DNA from 2 places in the Paenibacillus sp. FSL F4-0087 genome. Region 1 is predicted to be linked to the other one. Evidence: riboswitches for the same ligand, from Rfam matches in the RefSeq annotation. Region 1 holds a riboswitch; the other holds the start of a gene.
What was found. Region 1 has a riboswitch for S-adenosylmethionine ahead of MHB84_RS18220 (methionine ABC transporter ATP-binding protein). Riboswitches for the same ligand answer to the same signal wherever they lie in the genome.
Positions count from the first base shown of each region.

Region 1 (8,776 bases):
ATCGATATCCGCGAGTTAGCAAAGGCTTCCGAAATCTGGTGTGGTTTTCCACGATCTATACGTACCTCGTGGTATATACTGGAGCATTTGTGAGCCATACGGATTCTGCTGGAGGATGTTCAGGCTTTCCGCTCTGTAACGGGCAGATTATTCCTGAGCTCTCGGGAGGCGTAGCTGTTGCTTTTGCTCACCGGGTGGCGGCTGTTTCATTAGTAATCGTCATTGCAATTCTCGGTCATTTTGCGTATCGCAAACATCCGGATAACACGGAATTAAGAGCGTTAGGAGTCATTTCTGTTGTACTGGTTTTGTTGCAAGTGGTGATTGGTTTTGGTTTGATGCTCACGATGAACCGTCCGGAAGTGTATATGTTCGTAGCGCTGGCGCATATGCTTGATATTGCCATTTTATTCGGTGTATTAACGTATATGAGTTTCCTGGTGTACAAGTTGTATCGGCCCGTTAACCGTTTCTAATATATCCGAATTATTGTAGTTCAGGGGATGAATCCAGTGAAGTTCACCATCCGATGATGTACATCATTGGACAGGTGAACTTTGTTTGATGTCAGGCGTGTCAGGGCACCCTATTGTAAGCAGCGGTCATACGTTTACTCTGATTCCGATTTTGTTTAATATGATGAATTATTATTAATTTGATGATCTGCAGAGTGGAAAGAGGAGGCTATATATGCTGCGAACGTTGCTGGGTGAAAAGCCGCGTAAGAACGAAGGCATACTAAAGGACGCGATGGAAGCGATGGCGGATACACTTGAGCTATTTCAGCGACAGATGCATGTGGACCATGATCCTACCCATGATTTTCGTAAACTGTATATATGGACCCAGGGACTGATCTCTTCGCTGGATGAATTGGAACAAAGCTGTTTTGCAGCTTCCCATTTCCGTCAGAAAGTTAAAGCGGGCTCTACGGATGATATGACATTATTAGAAAAAGCGGAGTATGCCCGATACGTCTATTTTTATAAGGATGGCTTCATCCGATGTTTTGCCATTTTGGATAAATTAGGTACAGTGTTGAATGAAATATTTGAGCTGAATACAACCAATGTTAAAACTCATTATTCATATTTCACCGTATTAAGACAGTTCGGATATGATAAGCTGCATTATGTTCTTGCCAACGAACTAATTCGGATCAAGGACTCTTACCGTGAGCCAATGAGCAAATTGCGCAAACGACGAAACATGGAGATTCATTACATGAACTCCGAAATGCAGGATGATCTATGGCAGCTGCACCAGACTTTGCAAGGGAAAGTGAAGCTGGAGGATCTGGATCAACATGTCGTGGAACTCCGGCAGGGTGTGGATATGGTATGTGAGACGTTAAAAGCAGCGTATGGCTACATCAATGAGAAATGGCATAAGCAGGTATTGCATCAACCGAAGAACTGATTGGATAGTAATATTTGCCTTTGACAAATCGGAATACTTGGATTATACTGAGTTCCTGATCGACAGTTAGATGGAATTAACATTTATGACATTAACATTATAACTACTACTGAACTTATAAATTAAATATTTCTTATCGAGAGCGGCGGAGGGACAGGCCCGATGAAGCCCGGCAACCGATTTATAACTGCATGACAGCTGTGTCATACTTTATAGATGTTAGGTGCTAATTCCTACAAAATGGTGCAAGGCACGATTTTGGCAGATGAGAAGGTATAATCTTTCACGTGAAGAGCCCTTTTTGTTTCTGCAAAAGGGGCTCTTTTTTTGTACGATGAAGGGGAGTTTTCCTTTCATTCGGGTAAAGATACATGTAGGCAGTGGGAAGGAGCAGTAATTTTGATTGAATTAAAAGGTTTAACCAAGACGTACGGTAAAGGTTCAAAAAGTACGACGGCCTTATCCGATCTAAATTTGAATATCCGCAAGGGTGAAATATTCGGAGTTATCGGACATTCCGGTGCAGGCAAGAGTACATTGATCCGTTGTATCAATTTGCTCGAACGCCCCACGGCAGGCGAGGTTTGGGTTGATGGAATCAACCTAACCAATCTCAATAAGTCCGATCTACAACAACAACGGCGTAAGATCGGCATGATTTTCCAACACTTTAATCTGTTATCCTCAGCTACGGTATATGATAATGTGGCTTTTCCTTTGAAGCTCGTTAATACGCCCAAGGCTGCAATTGATCGGAAAGTGAAGGAAATGCTTGCATTGGTTGGACTGGAGGACCACAGCAATAAATATCCGGCCCAGCTGTCAGGCGGACAGAAGCAAAGGGTAGGTATAGCAAGAGCACTCGCGAGTGATCCGAACGTTCTGCTGTGTGATGAGGCCACATCGGCACTTGATCCCCAGACAACCGATTCGATTCTGAAGTTATTGCTGGATATCAATGAAAAGTATAACCTGACGATTGTTCTAATTACCCATGAGATGCACGTGATCCAGAATATCTGTGATCAGGTGGCGGTTATCCATCAGGGAGGCATCGTGGAGCAAGGACCAGTGACGGAAGTGTTCCTCAAGCCGCAGCATGCCATTACGCGTGACTTTATGATGCGGGACCATGAGGTTGGAATTGCACTAGAAGAGACTGCTCTGGCGAGTGCAGATGTCTCATTACAGACAAACGGAGCTTCTAAGCTTGTGAAAATATCCTTCCTGGGCAATAAAACCTATGAGGCGATTTTGTCCAGAACGGTTCGTAAAACAGGAGTGGATTTCGCCATTTTGCAAGGCACCATTTCAACGATCAAACAAGTTCCCTATGGACAGCTGACCGTTCGGTTTGAGGGGCAGTTAGATGAGATTAATCTCACCATTAAAGAGTTAGTGGATCAGGGACTTGATGTGGAGGTGCTTCGTTAATGGATTTTTCGACGGTACGTTGGGAAGAAATCGGTAAGGCTTCAATTGAAACGCTGCAAATCCTGGGAGCATCGGGCCTATTCACGATCATCATTGGTTTGCCGTTAGGCGTATTGCTGTTTATGACGGCAAGGTCGACTTCAATTCAGTCTCAAGTGGTGTACACGATACTATCGTTTATTGTAAACATTCTGCGATCAGTGCCATTTATCATTCTGATTGTTGCACTCATTCCGTTTACCCGTTCACTGGTTGGCACAGCTACAGGGGTGCTGGGTGTTATACCTCCGCTCGTCATTGCCGCAGCTCCATACTTTGCCCGGTTGGTGGAAACTACACTGCGTGAAGTGGATCGTGGCGTCATTGAAGCGGCACAGGCGATGGGAGCTTCAACCGGACAGATTGTAAGGCGTGTGCTTCTGCCAGAGGCATTGCCGGGTCTGCTAGCCGGGATCACCATTACAATCGTTACCCTTGTTTCCTACACGGCGATGGCGGGAATGGTTGGTGGTGGAGGTCTGGGAACATTGGCAATCAACTACGGATACTTCCGTTATCAGAATGAAATTATGATTATATCCGTAGTATTTATGATCATTCTGGTGCAAGTGCTTCAGATGGCGGGCGATCGTTTGGTTAAATGGTTCACCAGGAAATAACACATATATAGCATTTGCCTGATTCGGTATCGATTTGGGGCAAAATGCAAAAAAAATTTATTGGAGAAGGGGTTTTACACATGAAAAAATGGTCTTTTGCTCTACTTAGCATTATGCTGATTGCGGTTCTAGCGGCTTGCGGAAACAACAAGGATTCCGACAGCGGCGCTGACAATGCTGGAGGCGCACCGCGCACCGTAGAATTGAAAGTGGGAGCATCCCCTACACCGCATGCGGAAATTTTGGAAAGCATCAAGCCTGAACTCGAAGCTGAAGGCATTCGCTTGCAAATCGTGACTTTCAATGATTATGTTCAACCTAACCAACAGCTTGAAGATAAACAACTGGATGCGAACTTTTTCCAACACCAGCCTTACCTGGATACAGAGAACAAAGAACGTGGTTTCCACCTCGTTGCTGTAACACCTGTTCATGTTGAGCCATTTGCTGGCTATTCCAAAAAAATCAAATCATTGGATGAGTTGAAAGACGGCGCAAAAGTAGCCATTCCTAATGACCCATCCAACGGTGGTCGTGGACTGTTGTTGCTTGCAAAAGAAGGACTTATCACGCTAAAAGACAACACAAATATCACTTCTACGATTCAAGATATTACAGCCAATCCGAAAAACCTGAATATCATCGAGCTTGATGCAGCCATGATGCCTCGTCAACTGGATGAAGCAGATCTGGTATTCATTAACGCCAACTACGCGCTGGAAGCCAATCTGAACCCAGAGAAGGATGCGCTGCTGATCGAGGACCTGCAAGGTAACCCATATGCAAACATCCTCGTATCCCGTGAAGATAACAAAGATGCAGATGCCATCCAAAAACTGGCTGCAGCTCTGCATTCCGAAGAGGTTAAAAAATTCATCAAAGATCGTTATCAAGGTGCTGTAGAACCTGCGTTTTAAGCTGAACGATTAAGCTGAAAATAAGTTGTACTCGGAGCCACTTCTTACGGCGTTACTAAAGAAAGCCCTGCATCCTCTTTATAGAGAATGCAGGGCTTTGTTTTGTACATCATGTTATAGAGCGTTTTGATGTAAGGGCACTTCGATGTAGTACTTATTATTATAAGTACATTAATTATAAGCTTAACGCTTATTCGGATCAGTATCCGAATGTCCATTTGTCTGTTGGCTATCAGAGCCTGCGGACTCCTGTCCAGCAGCATGCTGTTGGTAAGCTTCCTCTACAGGAGACAGCGAATTCTGATCTCCTGGTTCAGCATCCTTTTTGCGTCCAGTCAGCTTGCGACGAATCCATCCGAAAGCACCAACAATGGCGGCTACGATGACAAACCACCCTTTTTTGAGCAAAAGCAATAATCCGACTTTCTTAGCTACAGCTACACCAGCACCACCGAGAATCAGACTGGTCAGGCCGAGTTCTGATTTTTTGTCAACGGATGCATCAAACTCTTCATAGGTGTTTCCTTTGATCACGTTGAGCTGGTTAAGCACGGAGTTTTCAAACTGTTTGCGGTTTTCTTCAAAATTGGCACTATCCGTAACGAGGATAACACCGATGTATCCTTCACGGGTGAGTACATTCACATTGTAATTGACGAGTTTTTCCCGTTCTGCATCCTCAAGACCAAGAGAATAGATCAATTGATGTTTGCTGCTGTCATAGGCGGGCTCAATTTCCCATCCGGTGATAAACAGCTGATTTTCCGGTGTCGTTTTCTCATTTTGTTCTTCTGTACCTCTTTTGTAGCTATCGAGCAGTTCATCGGCGTCCAGATCGTCTTTTTCACTGTCATCGACATGACCGGTATCGTTATATTCAAAGATAACATACCAGTTGGAGTTTTCGCCGGCGCCATAGATACTTCCGATTTCCGTTCCATTGGGGAAGGATTCCGTGTCTTCCAGGAACCTTTGGGTGTTAGCTGCATCGAGATAGGAGAGATTTTCAGCTACGTTTAATGTTGCTTTGTTATCAAGTACTACGTTTGAAGGCCCGTCAATCCATTGATAATCTTCGGTGGAGCTATTGCTTTCACTTTCTGCAGATGCTGTGGTCGAGAATGGAGCTTGAAATGAGGCGATAAGCAAAATTGCAAGTAGAGAGGCTAACCATCTTTTCATTTACGCTGTATTCCTTTCGAAGTTGTCATGCAATGTTGTCATTTACATGAACATATGTATTGTGTCGTTATATTCATAAGAAAATAAGGACTTATCGACAGTACCATAGGTACTCAAACCCGACAAGGGGAATATGGATATAAAGGGTTAATTTTCCTCCAAAAGACCTAATTCATTTTATTTCAGTGGTTTGAAAGCTAAGTATTTAGTCCTTATTTTACACTTTCTTGCAAATGGTACAGATTGGTGGGAAACGCGAGTTGTGGGGGGATGATAAATCTTTTATACTGGATGAGTGACTGCTCTTTGAAGAGGGGGATGAACGTGAAGGGAAAGATTGCCCTCATAACGGGAAGTGCCAAAGGTCTTGGTAAAATGACGGCCCTCAGTCTGGCGGATCAGGGTTGTCATATTGCTCTGAATTACGTACATAGCCGTACGGAAGCTGAGGTATTACAGGCTCAGATTATCGCCAAAGGTGTGCGGTGTATTGCCATTCAGGCCGATATTTCCAAGACAGAAGAGATCACCATGCTCGTTGCACAGGTTGAAGAGAAACTGGGCAGCATTGATATTCTTGTGAACAACGCAGGCCCTTTTGTCCGTGAACGACGACTGTTTGCCGAGTATTCCGAAGATGAGGTTCAGATGCTTGTGCAAGGAAACCTGCTTGGACCGATGCTGCTGGATCAGCGTGTATTGCCGGAGATGCGGCGCAAGCAGTGGGGACGAATTATACATTTTGGCTTCAGTCATGCGGGAGAAGCGAGGTCATGGCCTCATCGGGCGGTTTATGCTGCTGCGAAGGTAGGTCTGGTTTCATTTACAAAGACGCTTGCTGTGGAGGAAGCTCCCTACGGCATTACGGTTAATATGGTCTGTCCAGGTGATATTCGCGGTGCCAACAAAGAGAAAACGATTGATGAGATGGCAGGTATAACCGACGAGGAAACGCCGAGAGGACGTCCTGGGAGCGGTGAAGATATTGCGCGGGTGATCACTTATCTGTGTCTGGATCATTCCGATTTTATAACAGGTAACATTATGGATGTATCTGGAGGACTTGACCCGATTCGTCCTAACATACAGCGTGAGGATGCATAGCACAAAAAAAGAGCCCTCCGCTTCATGCGAAGCGAAAGGCTCTTGAGGTTTATTTCGTGAAGGATTGATTAGAATACTTGTACGACTTCTTCGACACCCTCAACTTCTTCGAGAAGGGCGCGTTCAATCCCGGCTTTTAAGGTAATGGTGGAGCTTGGGCAGCTGCCGCAGGCACCGACCAGTTTCAGCTTAATAATGCCGTCCTCCACGTCGACCAGTTCCACGTCACCGCCATCGCGTTGCAGGAACGGACGAAGTTTGTCAAGCACTTCAGATACCTCATCATACATGGTGCTTTGTGCGTTTTCGCTCATTTTTTTCAACTCCTTTCCTCACTATAGTATATTACAATTGGCCACAAATTAAAATGGTCAAACAAAGCAGGTGAACCTACATGAGACCGATTATTGAATTTTGTGCCAATAATATGCATTTTGGCACAGATGAAGTCATGGATCAACTGGAAGAAAATCCAGACTATGATGTGATAGAATACGGCTGCCTCAGCAATTGCGGCCAATGTTACATGACTCCATTTGCACTAGTGAATGGTGAGTTAGTTATCACCGACAAAGTGGAGGATTTATATAACGCCATCTTGGCCAAAATTGCCGAAGCCGATGCCTGGGATGAGTTGGATCTCGATTAACCGAGATGACGCTTGGACATCCAGAGCACACCGCTTTTTAGAATACGTGGCACACGTCCCATCATGGACGTTTTGCCCATCAGCCCAAATCCAGCCTTCTTGCCGAGTGCACCGAGTGTGCCACGAAGCTTGAGTGGCTGCGGATTGGGCTTTTCGCCTTTCCAGAGGGCATGCTGAATATGGGCGATTTGTTCACCCTGTACTTCGGCAGCCTGACCGCTGGGTGCGTAAGGCACGCTGGCGCAGTCACCTACTACATAGACATCGGTATATTCCGGAATTTGATAATATTCGTTCAGTACAACACGACCTTGTGGATCCTTGGTCACATCGAGATCCTGTACGACTTTTACGGGCTGAATGCCGGCTGTCCAGACTACCGCATCCGTTAAAATTTCTTCATCCCGGTTGAAAATGGCATTTGGTTCAAGCCGGGAAATAGCAATATGTCCGCGTGTCTCGACCTGATGTTCACCAAACCATTCATGAACATAAGCGGACAAGCGTTGCGGAAAAGCGGATAATACACGTTCACCACGGTCCAGAATACTGATGTTCAGGTCCGGTCTGCTCTCACGAAGCTCGGCAGCCATCTCAACGCCGCTCAATCCACCGCCGACGATATGCACATTACCATAAGCTTTAACTTCGTTAAGACGAAGGTAGGTTTCCCGTGTTTTGCTGAAGCTTTGAATTGTACAGCTATATTCCTCGGCTCCCGGCGTATTGTGGAATCGGTCTGTACATCCAAGTCCAATAACGAGCTTGTCATACTCCAACGGGTCCTGGCCTTCAAATTCAATCTGACGCTGTTCCAAGTCAATCGAAGTTACTTCTCCGTAACGATAAGTGACTTTGTCGCTGACTGGGAATTGGATACGCAGGTCATAATCGGATACGGTCCCTGCTGCGAGTGCGTAATATTCAGTTTTCAATCCTTGGAAGGGACTGCGGTCCACCAACACGATTTGTGTATCTGACGGGATCTTACCTTCCAGAAGTTCCTTGATAATCGTGAGGCCACCGTAGCCGCCTCCGAGAATGACGAAATTTTTCATGACTCGGCTTCCTTTCTGCATCAGTCCCGTGTGAACGGGGCTGTAACCTGTGGAGCAGCTATGCAATAACATAGCTGCTCCTGTTTTTTAATCTGGATTTGAAATAATTGAAAATAGGCATTTAAAATTACAGATATGCTTCAGCAATCTGCACCACTCCATGCCAAACGCTCCCGGGTAGAATGAAAGACGCTTATGGGAATGATGCTCATGCTAACATGTTATTCGTACACTTGAATTTCATTGTAGAACGTATCACGTTCAACCGGAATGCGTCCAGCACCCTTAATTAACCATATAAGCTCTTTACGTGTGAGACCTTCAGGTGTTAGTGCACCTGCAGCATGACTAATC
Region 1 is NZ_JBBODJ010000001.1:3,941,560-3,950,335, forward strand. It holds gene MHB84_RS18210 (COX15/CtaA family protein) at 1-476, shown strand, start outside; gene MHB84_RS18215 (Cthe_2314 family HEPN domain-containing protein) at 691-1,419, shown strand; SAM riboswitch class I at 1,550-1,691, shown strand; gene MHB84_RS18220 (methionine ABC transporter ATP-binding protein) at 1,819-2,853, shown strand; gene MHB84_RS18225 (methionine ABC transporter permease) at 2,853-3,512, shown strand; gene MHB84_RS18230 (MetQ/NlpA family ABC transporter substrate-binding protein) at 3,593-4,429, shown strand; gene MHB84_RS18235 (DUF2167 domain-containing protein) at 4,613-5,611, opposite strand; gene MHB84_RS18240 (SDR family oxidoreductase) at 5,936-6,715, shown strand; gene MHB84_RS18245 (NifU family protein) at 6,784-7,029, opposite strand; gene MHB84_RS18250 (YuzB family protein) at 7,110-7,364, shown strand; gene MHB84_RS18255 (NAD(P)/FAD-dependent oxidoreductase) at 7,361-8,422, opposite strand; gene mqnE (aminofutalosine synthase MqnE) at 8,644-8,776, opposite strand, start outside.

Region 2 (8,776 bases), 3.1 Mb from region 1:
AGGGGTATGACACCGATTGTCTACTTGATGCGGAGCTTGCTGTCATGTCTGAAGAGGAGCAAGAGGCGGTATGGAGTGCCTACGAGGAGCTGGGAGATACGTTCCTGAAGCCCGTGTTACATAAGGTGTATGGAGAAGAGAAGCCTGGCGGGAGCAATCTGGAGCAGGTCTACGAAAGACTGCGCATGATTCGCATCCGGTTTCGTCGTCACACAGAGACGGAGCAGAATGCAGGCTAGATTGGAAATAGGACGTTAGTTGTCATACATTAAGCGGATAATAAAAAAAAGACGAGACGTCTCCAGAAGTGGAGCGCTTCGTCTTTTGCTATTTCAAACCCAATCTTTTTTGCGGAAAATAAAGAACATACTCAGGCCCAGTGTAACCATCAGGCCAATAACCACAAAATAACCATACTTCCAGTCCAACTCGGGCATGTTCGTAAAGTTCATCCCATAGATGCCAGTGATAACCGTCAGCGGCATGAACACCGTCGTAATGGCGGTGAACACACGCATGATTTCATTCGCCCGGTTGGCGATACTGGATTGGTAAGCTTCTCGTAAGTTCCCCATCAAGTCGCGATAAGTCTCAAAGGTTTCGGATATTTTCACAGCATTCTCATAAATGTCACTAAAATACTTTTGCAGTTGATCATCAATAAGACGCAGATCTTTTTTATTGAGTGTGTTAATGACCTCTTTCTGAGGTCCAAGCACTTTCTTCAGCCACAAAATCTCACTGCGCAGCCCGATAATCTCATTCAGATGTGACTTCTTGGTATGCATCAGAATGTCCTCTTCAAGCTTCTCAATGCGCGCTTCAATTCGGTCACCGACAGTAAAATAATTATCAACAATCAAGTCAACCAGCAGATACAGCAGCTTATCTGGCGTACTAATTTCCTGTTCCCAAAGGATCGGTTTCAATGTCCGCAATTCGCTGACTTTCTGTTTGGTAACACTGATAATAAAGTGTCTGCCAAGGAACAAGTTGACGGCACGTAAAAAAATCTCTTCATCATCAAAACGAATGCTATTAATAACAATAAAATAATGGCTCTCATAAATTTCAATCTTCGGACGTTGTTCTTCGTCACTCAAACAGTCTTCAACGGCCAGATCATGCATCATGAACAGCGGTTGAAGTACCGCTAAATCGTCTACGTCCGCATCAATCCAGTAAAACCCCTCCGCTGGTGGAGTCAGCGCCTGCTGAATGTCGTCCACCGGAATAAATACACCGTTATTTACCAACCGGATTTTCATTATTCATCTACTCCTTCTGCACCCGCCAAATGGGCGGATTTCATCAATATGGGCGCAAAAAGAACAGATCAGCCGGTCGGCAGCGGAGCCTGGAAGTCAGGACTGCGTTCGCTCTATAATCAAACGGAAGTAACGTCCCGCTGCCGGCATGCTGATATCAATTCTCTATGCAGTTTGTCGGAATTCGGCTGCCAGTCAGGCCTCGGGTCGCCATCCATTGAATATGTCACCTCTCACATAAGGGTTTATAACACTTGTCTAGTATACCGCTGGTACAGGGTCCTTTCAAGCGCAAAAATGTGTCGATTTCGCGCCCTGGAGCAGTGTATGACAACGGATGATGAACGGTTCCGATCCTGAGGAACAGACATTGAACTACACCTTGACGTGAGGGGATTAATGTCTTAAAGTAAAAGGTGAACCACACTAGTTTTTACAATTGAATAAAGCGAAATCTTATCAAGAGTAGGTGGAGGGACTGGCCCGATGAAACCCGGCAACCGGCGGTATACCGCACGGTGCTAATTCTTGCAGCGACCAAGTGTCCAAGTGGCACTGTTGTAACTGAGAGATGAGAGAGGCGCATATCTATTTACATATGACCTTTCTCGGAATCCGAGGAAGGTCTTTGTTATATGCACCGACTTCTCAGCAGTGATTTTCGCTAAGGAACTTGAGCTTGCCGCCAGCAATGTGGTTGCAATTCAGCGCCTGCAGGCAAGCTCATGGCAGCCTAAAACTGTACGGATGCGAATCGTATCGAGTCCGCAGTGGCTGCATCTATTTATGCACAAGGAGGAGTTAGAACTACCATGCCAATCAAAATTCCAGACACACTGCCTGCCAAAGAAGTACTTGCAGGAGAGAACATCTTTGTCATGGACGAGACATCTGCTTACCAGCAGGACATTCGTCCACTACGTATCGCTATATTAAACCTGATGCCCACAAAGGAAACGACAGAAACTCAATTGCTTCGTTTGGTGGGTAACACACCAATTCAGGTAGATATCGTTCTGGTTCATCCGAAGTCTCATACGTCCAAGAACACTTCCCAGGAATATTTGGACTTGTTCTACAAAACCTTTGATGAGATCGAACACCGCCGTTTTGACGGCATGATCATTACAGGTGCTCCTGTAGAGCAAATGGACTTTGAAGACGTGAACTATTGGAAAGAAATCCAGGAGATCTTCGAATGGACCAAAACCAATGTGACTTCGACCATGCATATATGTTGGGCTTCCCAAGCGGGGTTATACCATCATTTCGGAGTTCCCAAAGTTCCGCTGGATGAAAAATGTTTTGGCGTATTCTCACATACGATCAACAGATCCAATGTGCAGCTGCTGCGCGGATTTGATGAAGTATTCAACGTCCCGCATTCCCGCCATACGGAAGTGCGACGTGAAGATATTGAAAAAAATGAAAACCTTGAAATATTGGCTGAATCAGAGGAAGCGGGTATTTTCCTCGTTGCTACCAAAGACGGCAAACAGATTTTTGCAACCGGACATGCCGAGTATGACCCGCTTTCATTGAAATGGGAATATGACCGTGATGCAGCTAAAGGTATGGACATTGCGCTGCCGAGACATTATTTCCCGAATGACGATCCTTCCCGTGTTCCCCCGGCCACTTGGCGAGCACATGCAAACTTATTATTCTCTAATTGGCTCAATTACTATGTGTATCAAGAGACACCTTACGATATTGGTCCGCAAATTTAATCGACATTACAGGAGGATGCTGCAATGGAAGACAACAAATTGAAAATCGAAAGTCGATTGGCCCAAATTGGGTCTATCAATGAACCGGTAACGGGCGCCATTAATTTTCCGATCTATCAATCCACTGCGTTTCGCCACCCAAAGCTTGGACAAAGCACGGGATTTGATTATATTCGTACGACCAATCCAACCCGTAAAGTGTTGGAAGAAGCAGCGGCAGCGTTGGAATCCGGTGATGCAGGTTTTGCCTGTAGCTCCGGCATGGCTGCTTTGCAAACGATTTTCGCTTTATTCGGACAAGGGGATCATCTGATTGTATCGCTGGATCTGTACGGCGGAACGTATCGTTTGCTTGAACGCATCCTGTCTCGATTTGGTGTGACGGCAAGTTACGTTGATACTAATGACTTGGCAGCTCTAGAAAATATTCGTCAACCAAATACAAAAGCGGTATTTATTGAAACACCAACCAATCCACTAATGATGATTACGGATGTGGAAGCGGTATGCTCCTGGGCCAAGAGCCACAACTTGCTCACCATTGTGGATAATACACTACTGACTCCGTTCTTCCAGCGTCCAATTGAACTTGGTGCTGATATCATCATTCATAGTGCCACGAAGTATCTGGGTGGTCATAATGATGTACTTGCCGGATTAATTATTACCAAAGGTGAGGAATTGTCGGCCGAAATGGCATTCCTGCACAATTCCATTGGAGCCGTATTGTCTCCAAGTGACTCCTATCAGCTGATGAAAGGCATGAAGACACTCGCTCTTCGCATGGAGCGGCATGAGTATAATGCTCTGACGATTGCCAAGTACCTTTTGGAGCACCCAGCCGTTAATGAAGTGTATCATCCTGGTTTGTCGGATCATCCCGGATTTGAAATACAGAATAAACAATCCAGTGGAAATACAGGCATTTTCTCCTTTAAGGTAAAGGATGCTCGTTATGTTGAACCATTGCTTCGTCACATTAAACTGATTGCTTTTGCGGAAAGCCTCGGGGGTGTAGAGTCATTGATGACTTATCCTGCGGTGCAGACCCATGCGGATATTCCGATTGAAATTCGTGACGCTGTAGGTGTAGATGACCGTCTGTTGCGCTTCTCAGTAGGGATCGAGCATGCCGAAGATCTGATTGCCGATCTGGGCAATGCACTTACAGCTGCACAACAGGAGATAGAAGGGGGAACCGCATCATGAGTGAGCAAAACAATAATGCCAACAATCATGAACGGAATGTTCATTCTGACCTGAAGTTCGATACCAAGCTGCTGCATTTCGGTGACGAAATCGATAAAACAACCGGGGCTTCCAGTGTGCCAATTTACCAGGCCTCCACATTCCATCATTTTGATATTTTTAATCCACCCCAACATGATTATAGTCGTTCCGGTAACCCGACTCGTCAGGCATTGGAGGATTACATTACATTATTGGAAGGTGGGGCACGCGGATTTGCCTATTCCTCAGGAATGGCTGCCATCTCCAGTGTGTTCATGATGTTCTCGGCAGGCGATCACATGATTGTGACGGAAGACGTATATGGAGGAACGTATCGACTGCTTACTTCCATTCTGAGCCGGATGCAGATTGAGACTACCTTTGTGGATATGACCAATATTGAGGAAGTAAAGGCAGCGCTCAAACCGAACACGAAGGCAGTCTATATGGAGACACCATCCAACCCGACACTTCGGATCACGGATATTGCTGCGGTCACCTCCTGGGCAAAGGAACATGAGCTAATCTCCATTCTCGATAACACCTTCATGACGCCTTATTACCAAAGGCCGATCGAGCTTGGTGTGGATATTGTCGTACATAGTGCGACCAAGTTCCTTGGCGGACACAGTGATGTGCTGGCAGGTTTAGCCGTTGCTCGTACGGATTCATTGGGTACACAGCTAAAACAATTGCAGAATGGACTTGGAACCGTGCTTGGTGCCCAGGAATCCTGGCTGCTGATGCGTGGCATGAAAACTTTGGGTGCGCGCATGGCACACAGTGAACAAAGCACAGCGAAGCTGGCTGCTTGGCTTAGTGGACGCAGTGATATTACGGCTGTATTTTATCCGGGGCTGCTGGATCATCCCGGCCGTGAAGCTCATGAACGTCAGTCAAGCGGATACGGCGCTGTCGTGTCGTTTGACGTTGGGTCGGGAGATCGTGCCAAGGCTGTACTCAACCGTGTGAAATTGCCAATTGTTGCCGTGAGTCTGGGTGCGGTTGAAAGTATCTTGTCTTATCCTGCGATGATGTCTCATGCGGCTATGCCGGCTGAGGTTCGCCGTGATCGAGGTATAACTGACGGATTACTGCGCTTCTCGGTAGGTCTGGAAGACATCGATGACCTGATTGCAGATCTGGATCAGGCACTTCAGGATTCGTAAGTCGGCTGTATTGAAACACGGGTGTTAGAGCCCGCTGAAAAAGAAATGAAATAGATGGCATATGTAAACATTTTTATTAATTTTTAAAGCACCTGCTCATAAGGTGCTTTTTTTCACATGTAACCTGTGTTACGATATGTGGAGTACGGAAATGCGATGTTGCCACCAAAACTTTCATCTATATGAGCAAGTTGGGACGGATCGTGATTATATTTTCTCTTCATGAGGGAGGCTTTTTTACGATGAGTACGGTAGACCGTATCTTAGATAAAGCCCTTCGGGGCGAACGTTTGGACTTGGAAGACACGATTCAGCTGTTTGAATCAAATGAAGTAGACAAAATCGGGGCAGCCGCCAATGTGATTGTAAAACGCATGCACCCCGAACCATACAGAACTTTTGTAATTGGGCGTAACGTCAACTACACGAACGTGTGTGATGTGTACTGCCGTTTTTGTGCTTTCTACCGCAGACCTGGCTCTGACGAAGGATATGTACTTCCCGATGAAGTCATCTTCCAGAAGATTCAAGAAACCGAAGACGTGAATGGTACCGAGATTCTGATGCAAGGTGGAACGAATCCGAATCTGCCGTTTAGTTATTACACCGACCTGCTCAAAGCGATCAAGGAGCGTTTCCCTAATATTACGATGCACTCCTTCTCGCCAGCCGAAATTATGAAAATGGTTGAAGTGTCCGACGGTCTTACTTTGGAAGAGGTTGTACGTGCAATTCACGAAGCGGGACTCGATTCTCTGCCTGGTGGTGGTGCCGAAATCCTGGATGACCGTACACGCCGCAAAATCAGCCGTCTGAAAGGTTCCTGGCGTGATTGGATGGACGTTATGCAGACAGCTCACCGTATCGGTATGAACACAACGGCAACGATGGTTATCGGCCTAGGTGAAACGATGGAAGAACGCGCACTGCACCTGCTTCGTGTACGTGAAGCTCAGGATGAGTGCATTGCGAACAAGTATGATTCTGAAGGATTCCTGGCGTTCATTCCTTGGACATTCCAACCGGATAATACGAATCTGAAGTTGGAGCGTCAGACGCCAGAAGAGTACCTGAAGACGGTAGCGATCAGCCGACTGGTATTGGACAACATCAAAAACATTCAATCCTCATGGGTAACGATGGGACCTGAAGTCGGCAAAAAATCACTTGAATTTGGCTGCAACGACTTTGGTAGCACCATGATTGAAGAGAACGTGGTATCTGCTGCAGGCGCAACGTACAAAGTCAACATTGGTTCCATTACGCAACTGATTCGGGAGTCCGGTTATATTCCAGCACAGCGTAACACGAGATATGATATCCTGCGGACGTTTGATGAGAATAATGCCATTCAACAAGATTTTGTAATGCAGAACTAATATTTATTTTATAGCACATCACGCTGATGAAATGAATGGATAAGTAGTTCATTCAGTCAGTGTGGATATGAAGTCCGTTGATTCCCTTTATAAGGGGAATCGGCGGACTTTTTAATTTCACTTCACACCAAGCGATAATTCACAGATCATCAAACAGTATATATTACGCATTTGGCGATATTTTAGTTTGAGATTCAACTGTTACAATGAAAGAACACGTGAGTATACAGACATGCTGGGAAGGGGCAGGCCGATGAAAACGAGAAGACTTGGTAAGACTGGACTGGAAGTACCTGTGCTGAGCTTTGGAGCATCCTCTCTAGGTTCAGTATTTCGTGATATTGACCGAGGTGAGGGTGTTCGTACGGTTCACGCCGCTGTAGATGCAGGGATGAACTATATAGATGTTTCGCCCTATTATGGATTAACGAAGGCTGAATCGGTGCTTGGAGAAGCCATCCGTAGTTTGCCACGTAGCTCGTTTACGTTGTCGACCAAGGCTGGACGTTATGGGGAGAATGCATTTGATTTTTCGCGTAAGCGGATACATGATAGTGTACAAGAGAGTCTGGGTCGACTGCATACTGATTATATCGATATCCTGTTCTTGCATGACATTGAGTTTGTCCCGGCCGATATTATTATTGAAGAAGCTTTTCCAACCTTGCTTCGCCTGAAAGAGCAGGGAGTCATTCGCCATGCAGGGATTTGTGGCTTACCGCTGCCGTTATTCGAAACAGTGTTGCCACAGATTGATGCTGACGCCATCATTTCCTACTGCCATTATGCATTAAATGATACTTCACTGCTGTCCTTGCTGCCCCTTTTGGAAAAGAAAGAAGTTGGCCTTGTGAATGCTTCGCCACTTTCTATGGGCTTATTAAGCACAAGAGGAGCTCCTGCCTGGCACCCGGCAGATGATCGCGTGAAGCAGATCTGCCAGCAAGCGGCGCAGTTCTGCGCAGAACAGGGCACTGATATTGCGAAGCTTGCCGTGCAATTTGCAACAGCCAATGAACGGATTCCAACAACACTGGTCAGCAGTGCAAGTGAACATAATATCCGCAACAATGCAGCCTGGATTGAGGAACCATTAGACCAGGAACTGTTATTAGAGGTGCTGCGTATTCTGGCTCCAATTCGTAATGAGAGCTGGGCCAGCGGACGCCCTGAATATAACATTGAACATAACATGAAGTCACAAGCATCATCCGAGGGGGAACAGGAATGAGAGCTGTTATATGTGAAGAAATAAATCGTTTGGCGTTGCAAGACATAGCTGAACCTGAAAGAAACGAGAATCAGGCGCTGGTAACCATCCGCCGAATTGGAATCTGTGGCACAGATCTGCATGCCTACAAAGGTAATCAGCCTTTTTTCACCTATCCTCGTGTATTGGGTCATGAGCTTGCAGGAATTATTGAAGAAATTGTGGACAATGAAGCGGGACTGAAGAAGGGAGATCAGGTTAGTATTATTCCATATTTGCATTGTGGTCATTGTATCGCTTGTCGATCAGGGAAGACGAATTGTTGTGTGTCCATGCAGGTGATGGGTGTACACGTGGACGGCGGCATGCGAGAGAGAATCGTTGTGCCTGTCTCCCATCTGATCCAAGCTGAAGGACTTACACTGGATGAAACTGCGATGGTAGAACCGCTCAGTATTGGTGCTCACGCGGTCAGAAGAGCAGCCCTAAGGCCTGGTGAACAGGTTGTTGTCGTTGGAGCTGGACCGATTGGTCTGGGTGTGATGGCATTTGCCAAACAGGCGGGTGCTCGGGTCATTGCTATTGACCGGAATCTGGACAGGCTGGAACTTAGCCGCACATGGGCCGGAGTGGATGCTATGGTTCAGGCCAATGAACAAGCGGCACAGCAAGTTGCTGAAATCACGAATGGGGACTATGCGACGGCTGTCTTTGATGCAACAGGAAACATGCAATCGATGAATAATGCCATCGAGTACGTGGCTCATGGTGGACAATTAATCTTTGTTGG
Region 2 is NZ_JBBODJ010000001.1:826,351-835,126, reverse strand. It holds gene MHB84_RS03925 (HRDC domain-containing protein) at 1-239, shown strand, start outside; gene corA (magnesium/cobalt transporter CorA) at 333-1,268, opposite strand; SAM riboswitch class I at 1,722-1,846, shown strand; gene metA (homoserine O-acetyltransferase MetA) at 2,081-2,998, shown strand; gene MHB84_RS03910 (aminotransferase class I/II-fold pyridoxal phosphate-dependent enzyme) at 3,023-4,207, shown strand; gene MHB84_RS03905 (trans-sulfuration enzyme family protein) at 4,204-5,397, shown strand; gene mqnC (cyclic dehypoxanthinyl futalosine synthase) at 5,640-6,776, shown strand; gene MHB84_RS03895 (aldo/keto reductase) at 7,030-8,007, shown strand; gene MHB84_RS03890 (zinc-binding alcohol dehydrogenase family protein) at 8,004-8,776, shown strand, end outside.
Region 2: linked by a shared signal. The riboswitch ahead of metA (homoserine O-acetyltransferase MetA) and the one ahead of MHB84_RS18220 (methionine ABC transporter ATP-binding protein) in region 1 are both predicted to bind S-adenosylmethionine.